3 regions of the Lachnoclostridium sp. genome follow, and region 1 is predicted to be linked to each of the others. Evidence: predicted binding sites of a transcription regulator. Region 1 holds the regulator's gene; each other region holds the start of a gene.
What was found. Region 1 encodes Rex, which represses fermentation and respiration genes when NADH is low (regulators of the CRP and FNR family bind a similar motif). Its sites were predicted from a motif close to ATTGTTAANTANTTAACAAT; they were not measured.

Region 1 (6,095 bases):
GAGTATTCTTGTAATTCATAAATAACGTTTTGAGGCAGTGCCACTTCGAAAAGACATCATTGGAGAAGAAGGAATCAATAAAATCTGGCATAAATATAAACTGTGTGCCGCTTTAGTGGCTACAATTAAAATATGGAACTTTTGGATATTCTAATCGTCTAATAATTTTGATATTCTAATCGTCTAATAATAAGGAGATGTGGAAGGAGCAATTTCATGAAGAGAAAAATGTATTTATTTTTATCCATATTACTTTTTTCCGGAATATTAGTTGGATGTACTAAGAAACCTTTCTCTATAGAAAATACAAAATTGGAATTTACAAATATAGAAGTTAGGGATGGTACAACTGGTAATATGGTATCTTTGGATGAGAATGAATCAAAAGAGTTATATAATTATCTAAAGAAGATAGTATTTACAAAAGGAAAATCACCTGAGCAAAATACAGGATGGCGTTATGCTCTTGATTTTATGGCAGATGGGAAAGTAATAGATACCATCATGATTCAAGATGAATCAATTATTAAATATAGGAATTATTTCTATAAGACTGATGATGATACTACTATGGATTTAGATTATATAGCCTCTTTATGTAAATCTGTATTTAAGGCACTGGTTATTGATAACAGCAATGGTCTTTTAGTAAAACCGGATGTTAATTCCAATGAATTTAGGTCTTCTGATAAAATCAGTATAGGAACTGGCAGTGCAATAATATATGATGAAGATAAAAAGGAAGTAGATTTAAATGAGATTCAAATTGGAGATGTTATTAATATCACTTATAACGGGATTATATTAGAGTCATATCCTGCGCAGATAACAGCTGATTATATTAATATTTTGGAATCTAATCTATTAATAGATGGATATGCTACTATAATTGATGATATTTACAACCTTGATAGTGGTTTAAATAGTGGTATAAACATAATTGCTCTCGATTTAACTGAAATAACGAATCTTTCTGAGACAGATAAGGAAATCTTATTAATGAAATTGTATGGAATGTATGGTCTGGAAGTAAAGGAAAGTACTTTTGATCAATTAGCGGAAGAAGGACTTATTAATAAAGAAGAACTTTATTTTCCTACAGGAATTATAATAACCATTAGTAATTCAGAATATAAGGAAGATATAGAAACACTAAGGTATGATATCAGAAAATGGAGAAGTGGACTAGGTGCTATTGGTTATAAAGGTAATGCAAAGTTTGATGGAGAAAAGTGGATAATATCAAGTGAAAATATGTGGGTTAGTTAAAAAAATGATTAAGATGATTTGATAAAAATAGCCTCTGGTAACACTCAAAGATTCCGGGAGATTTAGTGTTCAGAATAAGAGATTAAGAATGAGGTAGTACTGGTAGCGTAAGCGGAAAACTTGCCTGTAGGCAAGTGGAAATATCCGCTTTGACCAAAAAATAAGATCAGCAAAAGTCTATAAAAGGTTATATATCAACCTTTTTGACTCTGCTGATCTTTTCTTTATTTTATAGTATTTTTAGATCATTATTATGTCTTATAAATTTAAATGATTAGTTACTCACTAAGTTCTTCCCATTGTTCCATTAGAGCTTCTAGTTTTTCTTCTACTTCCTTCTTTTCTTTATGAACCTCGATTAGCTTTGAGGAGTTCGTATAGATAGAAGAGTCTGCAAGCAATTCTTCTAGTTCTTCATTCCTTGCTTCCATACGTGTGATTTCATCTTCGACTTTCTTTAAGTCATTCTGACGCTTTCTAAGTTTGGCTTGTTCTTCTTTTTGCTGTTGCCAGTCAAGCTTATTCTCAGAAACTGGTTCTTGTGGATAAGATGAAGCTTGTAAATCTTTATTTGCCTGATCTAAATGCTTATCAATACGAAGTCCATCTAAAACATTATTGTTAGCGTCAGAATTAGATCCATATTTATTACCAAAGGCTCTCCATTCCATCTCTGGTTTCTTCTCAAGATAATAATCATAATTACCAAGATAATTTAAGAAAGTCTGATTGGTTAGGTCAAGAATTCTGGTTGCAGTACGATTAATAAAATAACGGTCGTGGGATACATAAAGTACCGTACCGGTATAATTGTTAATCGCATTTTCTAATATTTCCTTTGAGGTAATATCAAGGTGGTTGGTAGGCTCGTCCATGATAAGGAAGTTCGCATCGGATAGCATAAGCTTTGCTAGAGATACGCGGCCACGCTCTCCACCACTGATATCTTTAATTAATTTAAATACATCATCGCCGGTAAATAAAAATGCAGCAAGGATATTACGTACTTTTGTGTTATCCATATTTGGATACGTATCTTGAATCTCGTCAAAGATTGTTTTTTCCATATTAAGAACATGATGTTCCTGATCATAGTAGCCAACAAAAACCTTTGCACCAAGTTTAACGTCTCCTGCATCGGCATTTATAATCTGATTAACTATTTTTAATATGGTTGTTTTACCGGTACCGTTATTACCGATAATTGCTACTTTTTCACCACGTTTTATTTCAAAATTCAGTTGGTCAAACAGTGTTAGAGAACCATAGGATTTTTGCAGATCAGTTACAGTTAGTACGTCATTGCCACTTATTATATTTGGTTCAAGGGCTATATGCATTTTATCATTAACGGTAACTGGTTTATCCAGGCGATCTATTTTATCCAACATCTTCTCGCGGCTTTCCGCGCGCTTTATGGATTTTTCACGATTGAAGGAACGAAGCTTTGCTATGACCTCTTCTTGATGTTTAATTTCACGCTGTTGATTTAAGTAATGACGAATCATGGTTTCACGAAGTTGCTCTTTTTTCATTGCATAGTCAGAATAATTTCCTTCGAACATGGTTGCCTTTGTGTTATCTAACTCTACAACCTTAGTAACTACTTTATTAAGGAAGTAACGGTCATGGGCGATTACAACAACGGCTCCGGAGTAATTTACTAAGAAGGTTTCTAACCAAGCAATAGATTCCATATCAAGGTGATTGGTAGGCTCATCCAAGAAGATGATATCTGGTGTGCTTAGGAGAAGTTTACCAAGGGCCACACGGGTTTTTTGTCCACCAGAAAGTGTTGATACTTTTTTGTTAAAATCTTCCTCCGTAAAGCCAAGGCCTTTTAGTACACCAATTACTTCACTTTGGTAGGCATATCCATTCTTCAATTCAAAATCATGTGTTAGTCTTGAATAGGAAGAAAGCATCCGTTCTAATTCTGCACCGGTAGCTGATTTCATATCTACTTCAAGACGGCGAATTGTTTCTTCCATTTTAATAATATCAGATTTTATTGCTAAAACTTCTTCATATATAGTACTATCTGTGGACAGGTCCTGATGTTGGGCAAGATATCCGACAGTTGCACCTTTTGCAAAGATAATCTCTCCTTCATCAGCAGTTAGTTCTCCCATGATGATTTTAATTAAGGTAGATTTTCCTGCACCATTAATTCCTACAATAGCTACTTTTTCGCGCTCATTTACATGGAAAGCGATTTTATCTAATATTGGAGTCGTTCCAAAGCTTTTACTAATATTTTTACATGCTAGTATCATGATGTATCCTCACACTTCTGAAAGGAAGCTGCATAAGAGCTTCACAAATAATATATTTATCAGAAGTTTGCTTTGTAAACTTCTGATAAAAGGTGCGTACTTTGCACCGTCAATCCGATTAATAGAACATGTTTTTTGTTCTGATAAAAGGTGCGTACTTAGCACCGTCAATTCGATTATCAAAACATGTTTTTTGTTCTGAGAAAAGGTGCGCACTTAGCACCGTCAATTCGATTATCAGAACAAGTTTTTTGTTCTGATAATATATAAGAAAAAGTACATTATATGAGTTTCCTTGTCATACACAAGAAAAAACACGATTTACAAACTTTTCCTTGTTAATAATTAAGCAAAATGAAGATTTTATATACTTCAATTTGCATGATAAGAAGACGATATTTCTTCACACTTTCTTAACACCTACAAATCCCATGAATAGAAGTGTATTGCAGGCGCATATTAACTGTAGATTATTCTAACATACGTAGTATACTTCGTCAAATCATTGACAGGTTATTCACAATTTACTATAATATTTATAATTGAAACACATCCTATCTGTGTATAATCTGTTGTAATACCAGGGTTACAATCTTATGAATACGGGGTGTAAGAATAGGAAAACCTGGAAGGAGAAAGATGGAGGGTTAGCATGTACGATAAAACAATTTCATCAGCGGTAATCAAGCGTCTTCCAAGATACTATCGTTATCTTGGAGAATTATTAGAGAATGATGTTGTGCGTATCTCTTCGAAAGAGTTAAGCGAGAAGATGAATGTAACGGCATCACAGATCCGTCAGGATCTAAATAACTTTGGCGGTTTTGGTCAACAAGGATATGGTTATAATGTAGAATATCTTTATACCGAAATTGGCAAAATACTTGGTCTGGATAAGAAATATAATGTTATTATTATTGGAGCTGGTAATTTGGGTCAAGCGCTTGCAAATTATACAGATTTTGAGAGAAGAGGATTTTATATCTGTGGAATTTTTGATGTGAATCCTAGATTGATAGGACTATCCATTCGCGGAATTGAAATCCGATTAGTTGATGAGCTAGAAGAATTTATGAAAAATAATACAGTCAATATAGCAGCACTTACGATACCGAAAGCAAAAGCACCACAGGTTGCGGCAGATTTAGTTCAACTTGGTGTACGTGCAATATGGAATTTCGCACCAACAGATTTAAATTTACCAAAAGATGTTATGGTTGAAAATGTTCACTTGGCAGAAAGCCTTATGAGACTGTCCTATAATTTAAAAGCGGCAGAAGAATCGGGGGAGAGTATTTGAGATTAGGAAAACGTTTTGGCGACAAATCGGAACCAAAGACCAAGTCATTAGGTGATTTGGACGATTTAGACGATGATTTTGATCTTGAGTTTGAAAATTTGAAAGTATCAAGTTCTATAGAACCTTCAAGGACGGAACCAAGATATGTGAAAGAAAATCGTAGTAAAGTATTCTCAGAAATGAGTCTTCGCCAAACCTTTCGAAATCGAAAGATTCCAATTGTAACACTAGATGAACGCTTTATCAATTTATTCCCAGAGGAAAAGATGTCTGGGGTGCAACTAAGGTTACGGGATGAACTTGTCGAATTGATGAAAGATCAGAGCAGAGTCTTAGAAGATATCAAAGGTTTGAAACGATATAAGTCTCAACTGATGCAGGAAATTGTGGAGAACATGGAAGTGGATCATACACCGCTTGGTAAACTAAAAGGAAGAAAATTGTCCAAAAATCAAAAACTTATCGAAGATATTAATCAGAAGTTATTGATTGCAGAGGACAAACTCGAAAAATTACCAAGTGAAATAGCTGCAAAAAATGAAGAATTGATGCTAGAGAGCTTACAGCGTTGTTATAATAATATTTATGATGAAAATTTAAGAAAAAAAGCCTTAACAGATGAAATCATGGAGATGGAAGTAAAGCTACGAAATTTGAAGAAGCAAAAACTTGAAATAGAGAAAGATTATCGTGGGACTTATACATATCTCTATGAAATGCTAGGGACTGAGATGATGCGCAAAATTGATGAAGAACAAGATTTACTATAATTAATCAGAGTGGAGTTTCTTATCATGATTTTTGGTATTGGCACGGATATGATAGAAATTAACCGTGTAGTGAAAGCCTGCGAACGGAAGGCATTCTTTACGAAGATTTTTACGGAGCAGGAACAGAAGCTGCTTCTTTCGGATATTCGAAAGGCAGCTTCTAATTTTGCTGTCAAAGAAGCGGTAGTAAAAATGTTTGGAACAGGCTTTCGTGCAATTGCACCGAATGAAATTGAAGTACTTCGCGATAATCTTGGGAAACCTTATGTAAATCTATATGGAAATGCTGAACTTTTGGCGAAGGAACATAATGTCGTTAGGATTCATGTCTCTATTACAAATACGAAGGAATTAGTTAGTGCTTATGTAATAGGAGAAGTGTGAAGTGTGAGAAGAAGTTCTAGGGCACCTCAATACGGTGCCGAAGAACTTCTAAATCTCACACAGAAGTTTGTGCCTGCGTAATCCTCGGCGCAAACT
Region 2 (6,095 bases), on a different contig from region 1:
TGAAATTCCACCATGCATATGATAAGTACTTGTATTTAAAAAACAAGCTCTCATCACAGAATCGTCTCCGTATCTCTTTCGTATAGAATCTATTGTTTCATCCAATTTACTCAATTTCTCATAGCGGTCCCAATCAAATAGGTTATACTGCATCGTATTCTCCTTGGTGATTCTACTTGTGTGCACACCCATTTGTCTAATTGGCGTCTTCCCATCCCATAGATCCTTAAATAAACGGCAAGCAAAACGATACACTTCCATCGTCGTATTAGAAGCAGAAAAAAGCATCCCTTGATGAGAGACTCTCTGAAAAGTATCCGTTGTAATCGAGACGGACACACACTGCCCTTTCACTCCATCCATTCGAAGTCTCGTACATACTGTTTCGCTTAACGATAGCAAAACGAGATTTGCATGCTCCATCGTAACAATATCGTAAGGTGTAGTTACGGAATTGCCATATCCCTTATTTGCTTCTAAAGGAACAAAAAGAGGAGATTCATCGATTCCATGTGAAAACTGGTGAAGTACTTCCCCATACTTTCCAAAATGAGATTTTAATATTTTTACGTCTGTTTGCGCTAACTCCCCTATCGTCTTAATCCCCAGATTAAAAAGTTTTTTTTCTGTCGCTCTTCCCACAAAAAATAACTCTCCTACCGGTAGTGGCCACATCTTCTTTGGAATCTCCTCTGGAAACATCGTATGCACCAAATTCGGCTTCTTTAGCTCCCCTGCCATCTTTGCTAATAACTTATTTGAAGATACACCAATATTTACTGTAAATTTTAATTCCTCTTCAATCAGATCTTTCAGATTATTTGCAACAATAACAGGTCCTCCATATAACAATTCACTCCCGCTCATATCAACAAAAGCTTCATCAATCGAATATTGCTCTACTTTAGGAGAAAACCTTTGCAAAATCTCCATTAATGACTTTGATGCTTTCACATACCTTTCATAATTTGGTGGAATGATTACTAAATTCGGGCATTTTTGTACTGCTGCTCCAAGAGCCTCACCCGTGTGAATTTTCATTTTTTTAGCAGAAGTAGATTTCGCTAAAACTATTCCATGCCTGTTCTCTTTATCTCCTCCAATTACGGAAGGGATCTCACGCAAATCCACGCTTTCCCCTAAAACGTGAAGTCGATAAGCTGCCTCCCAACTAAGAAACGCAGAGTTAACATCAATATGAAAAAAAATTTTTTCCTGCATTGCTATACTCCTTAAATAACATAACCATTTAGCTTACCATTCGAAACAAAGTCCATCTACCCGAGTCGGTATGATAGTGAAGTTCAGCCAAGCGAATCTCTCCAAACAGCTCTAAACGGCATCCATAAATAAGAATGGTGAGACCAGAGGGTTTTATTTGTTTACGATATGCAATTTCTATAATGTCAGCAGACACTCTCTCATGTGCTTCATTTTCTAATCGTATGCGTAGTGGCTTAACCTCGCCTAAGGTACTGCAAAAGGAAATCATATCAACGGGAATGTTATTTTGCACTTTCCTACACCTCTTTTCAACAACTTAAATGCTACATTCCATAAAAAACTACGGTATAAAGTAAATGACCAAGTAAAAGCATACTTCGCAAACTTTTCCTGGTTATGAATAAACCTCTTTCTATAGTTTATGCAAAAAATATCGAACATATGTACGTTTATTATATCAGAACATATGTTCTATTGTAAAGTGGTATTCTATAACATTTTTTACATTAAGGAAATGTAAATTCGGTTTCAATCTATATGATATCTGCGTTTATTCTCTTTAGGTTATTCGTTAAATAATGGTAGTATTTATATTTTAATTACTATATAATAAAAAACAATAATTCACCAACGATATGATAGGTGAATTAAATTCTCTTGAATTGCATGGAAAAGGATTGGCATGGAAGATATAAACATTAAGCAAGTAAATAAGTCATATTGCGTAAAAATAACGGTATCGGATTGATTCTAAATGAAGAACGAAATTGGTGATAGGTCTATGAAAGCATAGAAAATGCCATTATCTTTTGTCTTCAAATAAGAAAAGCATAAATAGAAAAAACAAAGAATTAAAATACCCTAAGGGTATAGGAAAGATAAAGATTTCGTACAATATTTCATATAAATAGGAAGGAGAAACAACTATGTGTGGACGCTACTATGTGGATGAAGAAAGCAATGAAGAGTTACTTCGTATTATAAGAAATTTAGATCGGCGTCTTCAGGGGGAACGTCTACAGACACCTGACTCAAACAATGAGGGTACACACGTTCCAAGAAAGTTTAAAACTGGTGAAATTTATCCCACCAACACTGCTCCGATTATAGCGAGAAAGGAAGGGAGCATTCTGCCCTCTGCAATGACTTGGGGATATAAAGGTTTTGAGGGAAGTAAAGTAATTATTAATGCACGTAGTGAAAGTGCATCGGAAAAAAGAATGTTTGCGAATGATTTGGAATCTAGACGTATTGTAGTTCCCGCAAGTGGCTTTTATGAATGGGAGCATAGTGGTTCCAAAACCAAATATTATTTTACCTCCAAGCAGGAAAAACCTCTTTATATGGCTGGTCTATCTCACCTCGATGAAGAGGAAGATCGCTTTGTTATTCTCACAACAGCAGCAAATGAATCGATGATAGACATTCATAATCGCATGCCTGTCTTATTAAAAGAAGATGAAATTGAAGGCTGGCTATCCTCCAGAAAAGAAGCAATTTCTATTATGAAACGCACACCAGAACAGTTACAAAAAACCAACGCCTCCCTAAAGGAACCAGAATTTGAGCAACTTAGATTTCCATGGTAACGCTCTCATGAAATTTACCATAAAGCGAGTTTTTTATTCCTTTTCTTTGTTGGTTGTGTACATTGACAAATATTTAACATTGTTATAAAATGTCGTTGAATCAATTAGATTAATTTTTTTAAGTAAGTTTGTTAAATATTTAACAGTACTAAATCTACTTTAGATATTAACTCTGTAATACAAATATATTACATCTTAGGAGGATAAGGATATGACAAAAAAAGTGGAATTACAGACAACTGGATTAGTAGACTCTCTCGAAGCATTAACAGCAAAATTAAGAGAGTTAAAAGAAGCACAAGAGCTCTTTGCTACCTACTCTCAAGAGCAAGTTGATAAAATCTTCTTCGCTGCTGCCATGGCTGCCAATCAGCAACGTATTCCGTTAGCAAAGATGGCCGTAGAAGAAACTGGTATGGGTATTGTAGAAGATAAAGTAATTAAGAATCATTATGCTGCAGAGTATATTTACAATGCATACAAAGATACAAAAACATGTGGAGTGATTGAAGAAGATTCTAGCTTTGGTATCAAAAAAATTGCAGAGCCAATCGGCGTAGTTGCAGCTGTAATCCCAACTACCAATCCTACCTCCACCGCTATCTTTAAAACATTACTTTGTTTAAAGACTCGTAACGCAATCATCATCAGCCCACATCCTCGTGCTAAGAACTGTACCATTGCAGCTGCTAAAGTGGTATTAGATGCTGCAGTTGCAGCAGGTGCTCCTGCAGGAATTATTGGCTGGATTGACGTTCCATCACTTGAATTAACCAATGAGGTTATGAAGAATGCAGATATCATCCTTGCAACTGGTGGACCTGGTATGGTAAAGGCTGCTTATTCTTCTGGTAAACCAGCGCTTGGTGTTGGTGCAGGTAATACCCCTGTTATTATGGATGAAAGCTGTGATGTTCGCCTTGCAGTAAGCTCTATTATTCACTCTAAGACATTTGATAACGGTATGATTTGTGCCTCCGAACAATCTGTAATCATCAGTGATAAGATTTATGAAGCTGCTAAGAAAGAATTCAAGGATCGCGGTTGCCATCTCTGCTCCCCAGAAGAGACTCAGAAACTTCGTGAAACAATCTTAATCAATGGTGCTCTTAATGCTAAGATTGTTGGACAAAGCGCTCATACGATTGCAAAGCTTGCAGGATTTGACGTACCAGAAGCCGCTAAGATTTTAATTGGCGAAGTAGAATCTGTTGAATTAGAAGAGCAATTTGCACATGAGAAACTTTCTCCAGTTCTTGCTATGTACAAGTCAAAATCCTTTGAGGATGCAGTAAGCAAAGCTGCTCGTCTTGTTGCAGATGGTGGTTATGGCCATACTTCTTCTATCTATATTAATGTAGGTACTGGGCAAGAAAAGATTGCAAAGTTCTCTGATGCTATGAAGACTTGCCGTATTCTTGTAAATACACCTTCCTCCCATGGTGGTATTGGTGACCTTTATAACTTTAAATTAGCTCCATCTCTTACTCTTGGCTGTGGCTCCTGGGGCGGTAACTCCGTATCAGAAAACGTAGGAGTAAAGCACTTAATCAACATTAAGACAGTTGCTGAGAGGAGAGAAAACATGCTTTGGTTTAGAGCACCTGAGAAAGTATACTTTAAGAAGGGTTGTTTACCAGTAGCCCTCGCAGAATTAAAAGATGTAATGAATAAAAAGAAAGTATTTATTGTAACCGATGCTTTCCTTTATAAGAATGGCTATACAAAGTGCGTTACGGATCAATTAGATGCTATGGGAATTCAGCATACTACTTTCTATAACGTTGCTCCAGATCCATCTTTAGCAAGTGCTGCAGAAGGTGCAGAAGCAATGAGACTCTTCGAGCCAGATTGCATTATCGCAATCGGTGGTGGTTCTGCAATGGATGCCGCAAAGATTATGTGGGTTATGTATGAACATCCAGAAGTAAACTTCCTTGACCTTGCAATGCGTTTCATGGATATTAGAAAGCGTGTTTACTCCTTCCCTAAGATGGGTGAAAAGGCTTACTTTATCGCAATTCCAACTTCCTCCGGTACTGGTTCTGAAGTTACACCATTTGCTGTTATTACCGATGAAAGAACTGGCGTAAAATATCCACTTGCAGATTACGAATTACTTCCTAAGATGGCTATTATTGATGCTGACATGATGATGAACCAGCCTAAGGGATTAACTTCCGCTTCTGGTATTGATGCCCTTACCCATGCATTAGAGGCATACGCTTCTATCATGGCTACTGACTATACGGATGGTTTAGCATTAAAAGCTATGAAGAATATTTTCGCTTACCTTCCAAGTGCATATGAAAATGGTGCTTCTGATCCGATTGCAAGAGAAAAGATGGCAGATGCTTCTACCTTAGCTGGTATGGCGTTCGCGAATGCATTCTTAGGAGTTTGCCACTCCATGGCTCATAAATTAGGTGCATTCCACCACTTGCCACACGGTGTAGCTAACGCACTCTTAATCAATGAAGTAATGCGCTTTAACTCCGTTAGCATTCCTACAAAAATGGGTACTTTCTCTCAATATCAATACCCACATGCATTAGATCGTTACGTAGAATGTGCGAACTTCTTAGGTATTGCCGGAAAGAACGATAATGAGAAGTTCGAAAACCTTTTGAAAGCAATTGATGAATTAAAAGAAAAAGTCGGTATCAAGAAAACCATCAAAGAATATGGCGTAGACGAGAAATATTTCTTAGATACTTTGGATGCTATGGTTGAACAGGCCTTCGATGATCAGTGTACTGGCGCTAACCCAAGATATCCATTAATGAAGGAAATCAAGGAAATCTATCTCAAAGTTTACTACGGTAAATAAGATAAGAAAGTATGTAGGTTTCCTGTCATAAATTAAACTTACACGCTTCACATTTCTCGCTCCCCCCTCTAAGGGTTCCTATAGAAAAAGAAGGAAGAGACTCCCCATTTCTCTTCCTTCTTTTATATGTAAAAGCGGAGATTGCAATCCGCTTACGCTACCAGCTCTACCTCATTGCCACTACGTGGCATTAAAATATCTTTATTTTTTATACTATACATCCTTTCTCTGTCACATTCATTTTTCTCTCGTAATAGCTGTTTTGTTCTAAATAAAAATCCTCTAGATTCCTATCTTTATCTAATAATTCTTTGATACCAATCGTTCCAAGATTAACTCCTTTCGACAGAATCATTACACGATCACAGAGTTTTTCCATCTCCCAGAGCATAGTACTTGATACTATAATACCTATTCCCTGCTCATGAGAAATAATTTTTAAAAACTCTCTA
Region 3 (6,095 bases), on a different contig from region 1:
CTATTCTAACTTAAATTCTCATCAGCTCTCACGAAACATCTTAGCAAATACCGGAATATAGAGTATAAACGATAAAGCTAAAAAAGCCCCTGTAGTTACCATCAATAAATTAATCCAAACAACATTTAAGGTTGGAAAAGCTATTAAGATTAACATAGTAACATAAAATACAGCAGTGGAAACCTTACCAAACCACATCGCACCATCTAGCTTTTTGTTTCTTTTTAATAGAAGATAACCGCAAACCCCCATCGTACATTCTTTTACAGCAAATAATATCACTAACAAAAACATACCCTTCACCCGGAACATCGTACACAAGAGTATTGCCGTTTGTGTAAGTTTATCTGCAATTGGGTCAATCGCTTTTCCAAGCTCTGTTACTTGATTGAATTTTCTAGCAATAAACCCATCCAAAAGATCAGTAATACCTGCAATCAATAAAAAAGATGCTGCTAAATAATAATCTCTCGGCTTATCTGCCCTTAGATAACTAATTGCAAAACATGGAACCAATAGGAAACGAATATAGCACAAAATATTTGGTATATTAAAGACTTCTTTTGCAGTTACTTTCATTTTATCACCTTTTCTCTCCTACTCTATCACTAATATTATATTTTTAATCTTCTCAATAATTTTAAAGTTAATCAAACGTATACAAAAATTACAATCTTCTTGTTCTAATAGCTTAAATTAATTATATTTAGTTACAATCTATTTTTGTTTTAATGTACATCTACTTAGTATACTACTAATAAGATATTACCACAATATAGATAAAGTTTTTGTATTTATTTGCTTCAAGCAGACATCAAAGAAACTCCAACCATAGTACAGTGGTTGGAGTTTTTTAGATGATTTATGCTGTAGATATTTATAAACACTAAATTGGAACCTTATTATATCTATTAAATATACCTTTTTCTCATTCTAAATCTAGAATATTCATCTTCTCAAGTTCATTGTTCCTATTAAACTGTCCTCTGCATGCGAAATAAATTACTAGAAATATAATAGTCGGTATATTCATAATAAGTGCTATCAGCAACCATGATGAGGAAATGGATAAAAGAATTGTTACTACTGAAAAAAAGATACAGAATAATGGGAAGATTAATCCCAACCATTTATTTTTTCTTTTTGATAGAAATACTTGCAACCCTATTAACCCTACAAAAAAAACCAATAAAAACAACGATCTATCAAACAATCCATCCATACTAATTCTCCCTCCCCACTTTTTTATATTCTGAAATTAATATCTTAGCCGTATCAAAATCAATTTTATCATTCACAGCAAGACGCTTTATCAAGGCAACATACGGGTCATTCGTAGTGTCTTCACCGATTCTGATTTTCTGTATTAACTTATCCAGCCTTAATCTAACTGTAGGATACGTAACATTATATTGATTCGCTATCTCTTTTAAAGAACCAGAGGCAAGTATGAACTTTTTAATAAATGAAATGTCTTCATCATCTAAATTTGCCATCCATTCTGGAACAACTTCAATTGCCATAACATCACTCCTTTAATAATATTAAGTTTAAACTTTAATTATATTAAAGTCAATATTAAATTATATTGGAATTAAAATAAAATATTCTATAATATTGTAAGAAAAATATAGTATATCGTAATCATACTGGTTTTCAAATCATTATGAGTCTTAATGTGTGTACACATACTGATGTAGAAAATTCATGATATATAGATATTTTTTAGACAAAATAAATAGAAAATATTACTATTGAATCTTTAGATTTAAATAAAATTAAAAAGCTATAATGAAATAATTTAAATATTTTTAACTATTTTTTAGCATTTTTTCAAATATAAGGGTTGATTTCTATCATTTATTATGTTATAAATTTAACATATATGTTCTAGTACATGTTCTAATACATGTTCTAATTTTATATTATTTCACTTTTTTATCATTATTATAATAGGAGGATTTATGAGAAAAAAATTTTTACAAAAGTCGACAAAAACAATGATGACCTTTGGTTTAGTTGCTATGTTAACAGTAGCTACACTTGCCGGGTGCTCTAAGAAGAATCCGGAGGATACTTCTGCTACACCAACCCCAGTTCCAACAGAGGGAGCTGTTTCTAATGGAACCTTAACCTATACCCCAGGTACATACTCCGCTAAAGTAACCGGAATGCATGAGATGACTGTAACTGTAACCGTATCTGAGAATGCAATTACAGATATCCAAATTGAACACAGCGAGACTCCTGGCATAGGTGAACCAGCAGTTCTATCCATTCCAGCTGAAATTATGGAAATTCAAGGTCTTGGTGTCGATGTAGTATCCGGTGCTACTTTAACAAGCAACGCTATTATTGATGGTGTTGTAGAAAGCTTAAAGCAAGCTGGATTATCTGATGAAGATATCAACACTTTACTTGAAGTTAAAAAAATAGTAGATAAAGTAGAAGACCAAGAACTTTCCGCTGATGTTGTTGTAATTGGTGCTGGTGGTGCTGGTATGGCTGCTGCAGTAACTGCAAAACAAGCAGGAAAAAGTGTAATTGTTATTGAAAAAACAAGTAAAATGGGTGGAAATACGATCCTTTCTGGTGGAGCACTAAATGCCGTTGATGAAGGTAGTGAAACAGCATTAGCAAATAATGATAGTACTGCTCTTCACTATGAGCAAACATTTAATGGTGGTGATCAGGAAGGTGATCCTGTTTTAGTTAAAACTTTAATTGATAATGCATGGAATGGTGTTGAATGGCTTAAGAGTCTTGGGATGGAATTTTATGATGAAACCTTTACCGTTACTGGTGGTATGTGGCCTCGAGCACATAAACCTGTAGAGCCAGAAGGAACTGGTTTCTTTAAGACTTATCAGAACTTTCTAGATAATAATACCGGAATTACGATGGTATATAACACTACTGCGGAAGAGTTTATTACGGTTGATGGTGTTGTCACTGGTGTTGTATGTACCGGAAAAACAGGAAATAAAGTTGTTGTAAATGCTAACAACGGTGTTGTATTAGCAACTGGTGGTTTCAGCCAGAACGTTGAGATGCGTCAGGATGCCAATGAAATATTAAACAAGTGGCCATCCCTTGACGAGTCCATTCCAAGCACAAACACAAGTGGTATTACTGGTGATGGTATCATAATGGCAGAAAAAGTTGGAGCTAATTTAGTTCAGATGGGAAACATTCAGTTATTACCACTTGGTGATCCAAATACCGGAAGCCTCTCTGGTAATATCGAACATTCTGTAGAAAGTCGTATCTTTGTTAATTTAGATGGTAATCGTTTCGTTAATGAAGCTGGTCGTCGTGATGAAATGACTCTCGGTTTATTTAATCAAAAAGATGCTACTATGTATATCGTAATGGATAGTGACACTTATCCTAAAGGTGATGAAATAAATAACTTTGGAGAGAGTATTGCTGATCTTGTAGCTTCTGGTCGTGCTTATAAAGCTGATACTTTAGAGGAACTTGCAGGACTTATGGGCGTTTCATCTGAAAACTTAACTTCATCTGTAAATGACTATAATCGTTACTGCCTTGGTGGTGAATTAGAAGGTCAGACGGATGAGTTCGGCCGAGCATTATTTACTGATACTAATAAGGCAAATAACGGTATTAACAATCCACCATACTATGCAGCTGTAAGAGTACCTACTGTTCATCATACTATGGGCGGTGTGCAAATTAATAATAATACAGAAGTACTTGATAAAGATGGAAAAGTCATCAAAGGTTTATATGCAGCTGGTGAAGTTACCGGAGGAATCCACGGTAGCAATCGACTTGGCGGTAATGCACTTACTGATACTGTAGTATTTGGACGTATTGCAGGAACCAATGCAGCAGGTTTTCAAAAATAATATAACGAATTAATGTTATGGAAAAGCATTGTTATTAATTTGACTTAATGTTTAGAGGAGCAAAAGAAGCTGTATCTTACAGTTTTCCTATGCTCCTCTTTCCCTGTATTTTGACGAAAAAATTTTTTTATGTTACTATAATAGTAACTAAAAATACATGTATATTAAATAATATACAAAACCTTTTAAGAAAATTGCTATCAAAACAATTATTAAGGTAATAGTATCAAAATGCTATCTCCTGTATCGTAAAAGAATTGGGAAAGAAGGATTTTTATGAACCCTCAAAAAAAGTTTAATTTAAGAAAACAAGAATTATTTACTCAGATCACAGACTTAATTAATGCAGAAGGTTATGAAAATATAACTATTCGTGGTCTTTGTCAAAAACTTTCGATCTCAACTGGAACATTTTATCATTACTTCCCTCAAAAAGGAGATTTGATTTATGCTCTATTTGCTGATATCGATGACTATTTTTTGAATGAGGTAACTAAAAATTTTACTGAGGATGAAACAAGTAATCTTGTTACCTTTTGCGAACATTATGGAATTTATATAATCAGAAATGGTGTTGAAACATGTCGATGCATTAGTGTAGCACCCTTAAAGAATGATTCTCCTAATTATCTAGATGAGGAGCGTGGGATCTTTCAAATATTAGAACAAATTTTAAGTCGTGGTGAAGACAAAAAACAATTTCATCTAAAGCAATCCCCCAAACAAACAACAAGGATGCTAATGGTTCTTCTTCGAGGTTATAGTGCGGATTGGGCCAAACGAGATGGCAACTATGACTTAATTGAATCGTTACGCCAGTTTATCTTACTCTTTCGCATTAGCTTATGTAGTGAAAAGTGAATATTTAGATTTAGATTTGGTGGTGAATCCTTCTTTCGATTCACCACCAATTTTCATAACAAGTAAAAGTTCATGAAAATACTTTTACTTGATTATATAATTACTTACTACTTTATGAAAAAATAACTGAATAAAAGATAGAACAACCGCTTATATAATATAGCTATTATGACTTAAACTCCTTATAGCAACCGCAATAATTGAGAAAAATCTGAAACCCGATACGCTCCATTTTTCTACACAATGCTGGATAGGAATAAGAACATTCCTCCAAGTTGCGAAAACTTTTTGCTATTTTAGATTCTTCCACTAAATCTTCATAGTAGAAAAAATGAAATCCATTTTGTTCAAAAGTACGTTCTAACATGGTACATATATCATTAAGCTCATTACAATTAGATTCTAATACTACTTCTTGTTCTACAATCTGTTCAAGGATAATCTGTAATCTAGAAATCCATGATGCTGATTCTTTGCAGATTTTTTTCATTTCACTATATCGATGTATTATTGCTACTTCTGATTTTTTCTTTTTAAGTTTTTCTTTTAAATCCTCTAGATTTAATTGCAATAGTCTAGTACGTTCCATTTCAGAATCAATTGAGGAAATAACAAACTTACCAGAGGAATTGAGTAAAAATCCAGCTTCTTTTATATTACTCACTAATGATTCTTTGATTTCACACATCAACTTAGGAGCATCTGACCATAACTCTTTTTTGGGTAAAACATAATGACAAAGCCCTAAACTTCTTTGAATGGAAGGTACTATACTAACTAATAATTTATTATAGTTTTCTTCTTGCCTATACTCTTCACATTTTTGATATACTTCCATGTAATCTTCTACGATCTTTTGTTTTATTATCATTGGATTTTCATTTCTTATTTCACTGCTCGCTGAATACACTTTGACTATATTTTCTACTTCTTTTGTTTGTCTCTCCTTTATAATCGACTTCTTTTCCTCTTGCGCTTCCTTTTTCTCCTCCCATATATTTTGAAACCAGGAATTTTTTTTCACCTTTGCTCCATCTTTTTTCTGAAACCAAGAATACTGATTATAATAATTTTTTCTCTGCTTTAAGCAAATGTATGCTATAACAGCAAGCAACAATGTAATGATCAATATTAAAATTTCTTTCATAGCACCCTCCAATGCAAGGAGATGAAGTTGTCCTTTTTTCTTACCTTAACATAACCTATACTATGTATATGTAAAGAAACTAATGATTCATGCCTACATCTATTATTATGTTTAAAATCATTGGAATCACTATTTATAATATAATATGTAATATAATTTCAGATGTTAGTAAAAATGTACGGATTTTAGTTTATTTATGTATGTCAAAAATTAAG

Region 2: adhE (bifunctional acetaldehyde-CoA/alcohol dehydrogenase) is a predicted target of Rex. The motif match lies at 2,875-2,894, and genes of this name have one in related genera.
Region 3: RTP52_RS04270 (flavocytochrome c) is a predicted target of Rex. The motif match lies at 1,865-1,884, and genes of this name have one in related genera.

What each region holds. Positions count from the first base shown of each region.
Region 1 covers NZ_DAMADT010000005.1:50,053-56,147, reverse strand. Annotated here, with positions in the region: gene RTP52_RS05365 (DUF3221 domain-containing protein) at 217-1,269, shown strand; gene RTP52_RS05360 (ABC-F family ATP-binding cassette domain-containing protein) at 1,548-3,545, opposite strand; gene RTP52_RS05355 (redox-sensing transcriptional repressor Rex) at 4,198-4,845, shown strand; gene RTP52_RS05350 (hypothetical protein) at 4,842-5,615, shown strand; gene acpS (holo-ACP synthase) at 5,640-5,999, shown strand.
Region 2 covers NZ_DAMADT010000037.1:440-6,534, forward strand. Annotated here, with positions in the region: gene RTP52_RS17695 (Y-family DNA polymerase) at 1-1,221, opposite strand, end outside; gene RTP52_RS17700 (hypothetical protein) at 1,250-1,516, opposite strand; gene RTP52_RS17705 (SOS response-associated peptidase) at 2,151-2,813, shown strand; gene adhE (bifunctional acetaldehyde-CoA/alcohol dehydrogenase) at 3,025-5,643, shown strand; gene RTP52_RS17715 (ABC transporter ATP-binding protein) at 5,852-6,095, opposite strand, start outside.
Region 3 covers NZ_DAMADT010000004.1:21,249-27,343, reverse strand. Annotated here, with positions in the region: gene RTP52_RS04280 (CDP-alcohol phosphatidyltransferase family protein) at 22-579, opposite strand; gene RTP52_RS04275 (DUF2089 family protein) at 1,224-1,523, opposite strand; gene RTP52_RS04270 (flavocytochrome c) at 1,965-3,872, shown strand; gene RTP52_RS04265 (TetR/AcrR family transcriptional regulator) at 4,149-4,733, shown strand; gene RTP52_RS04260 (hypothetical protein) at 4,900-5,880, opposite strand.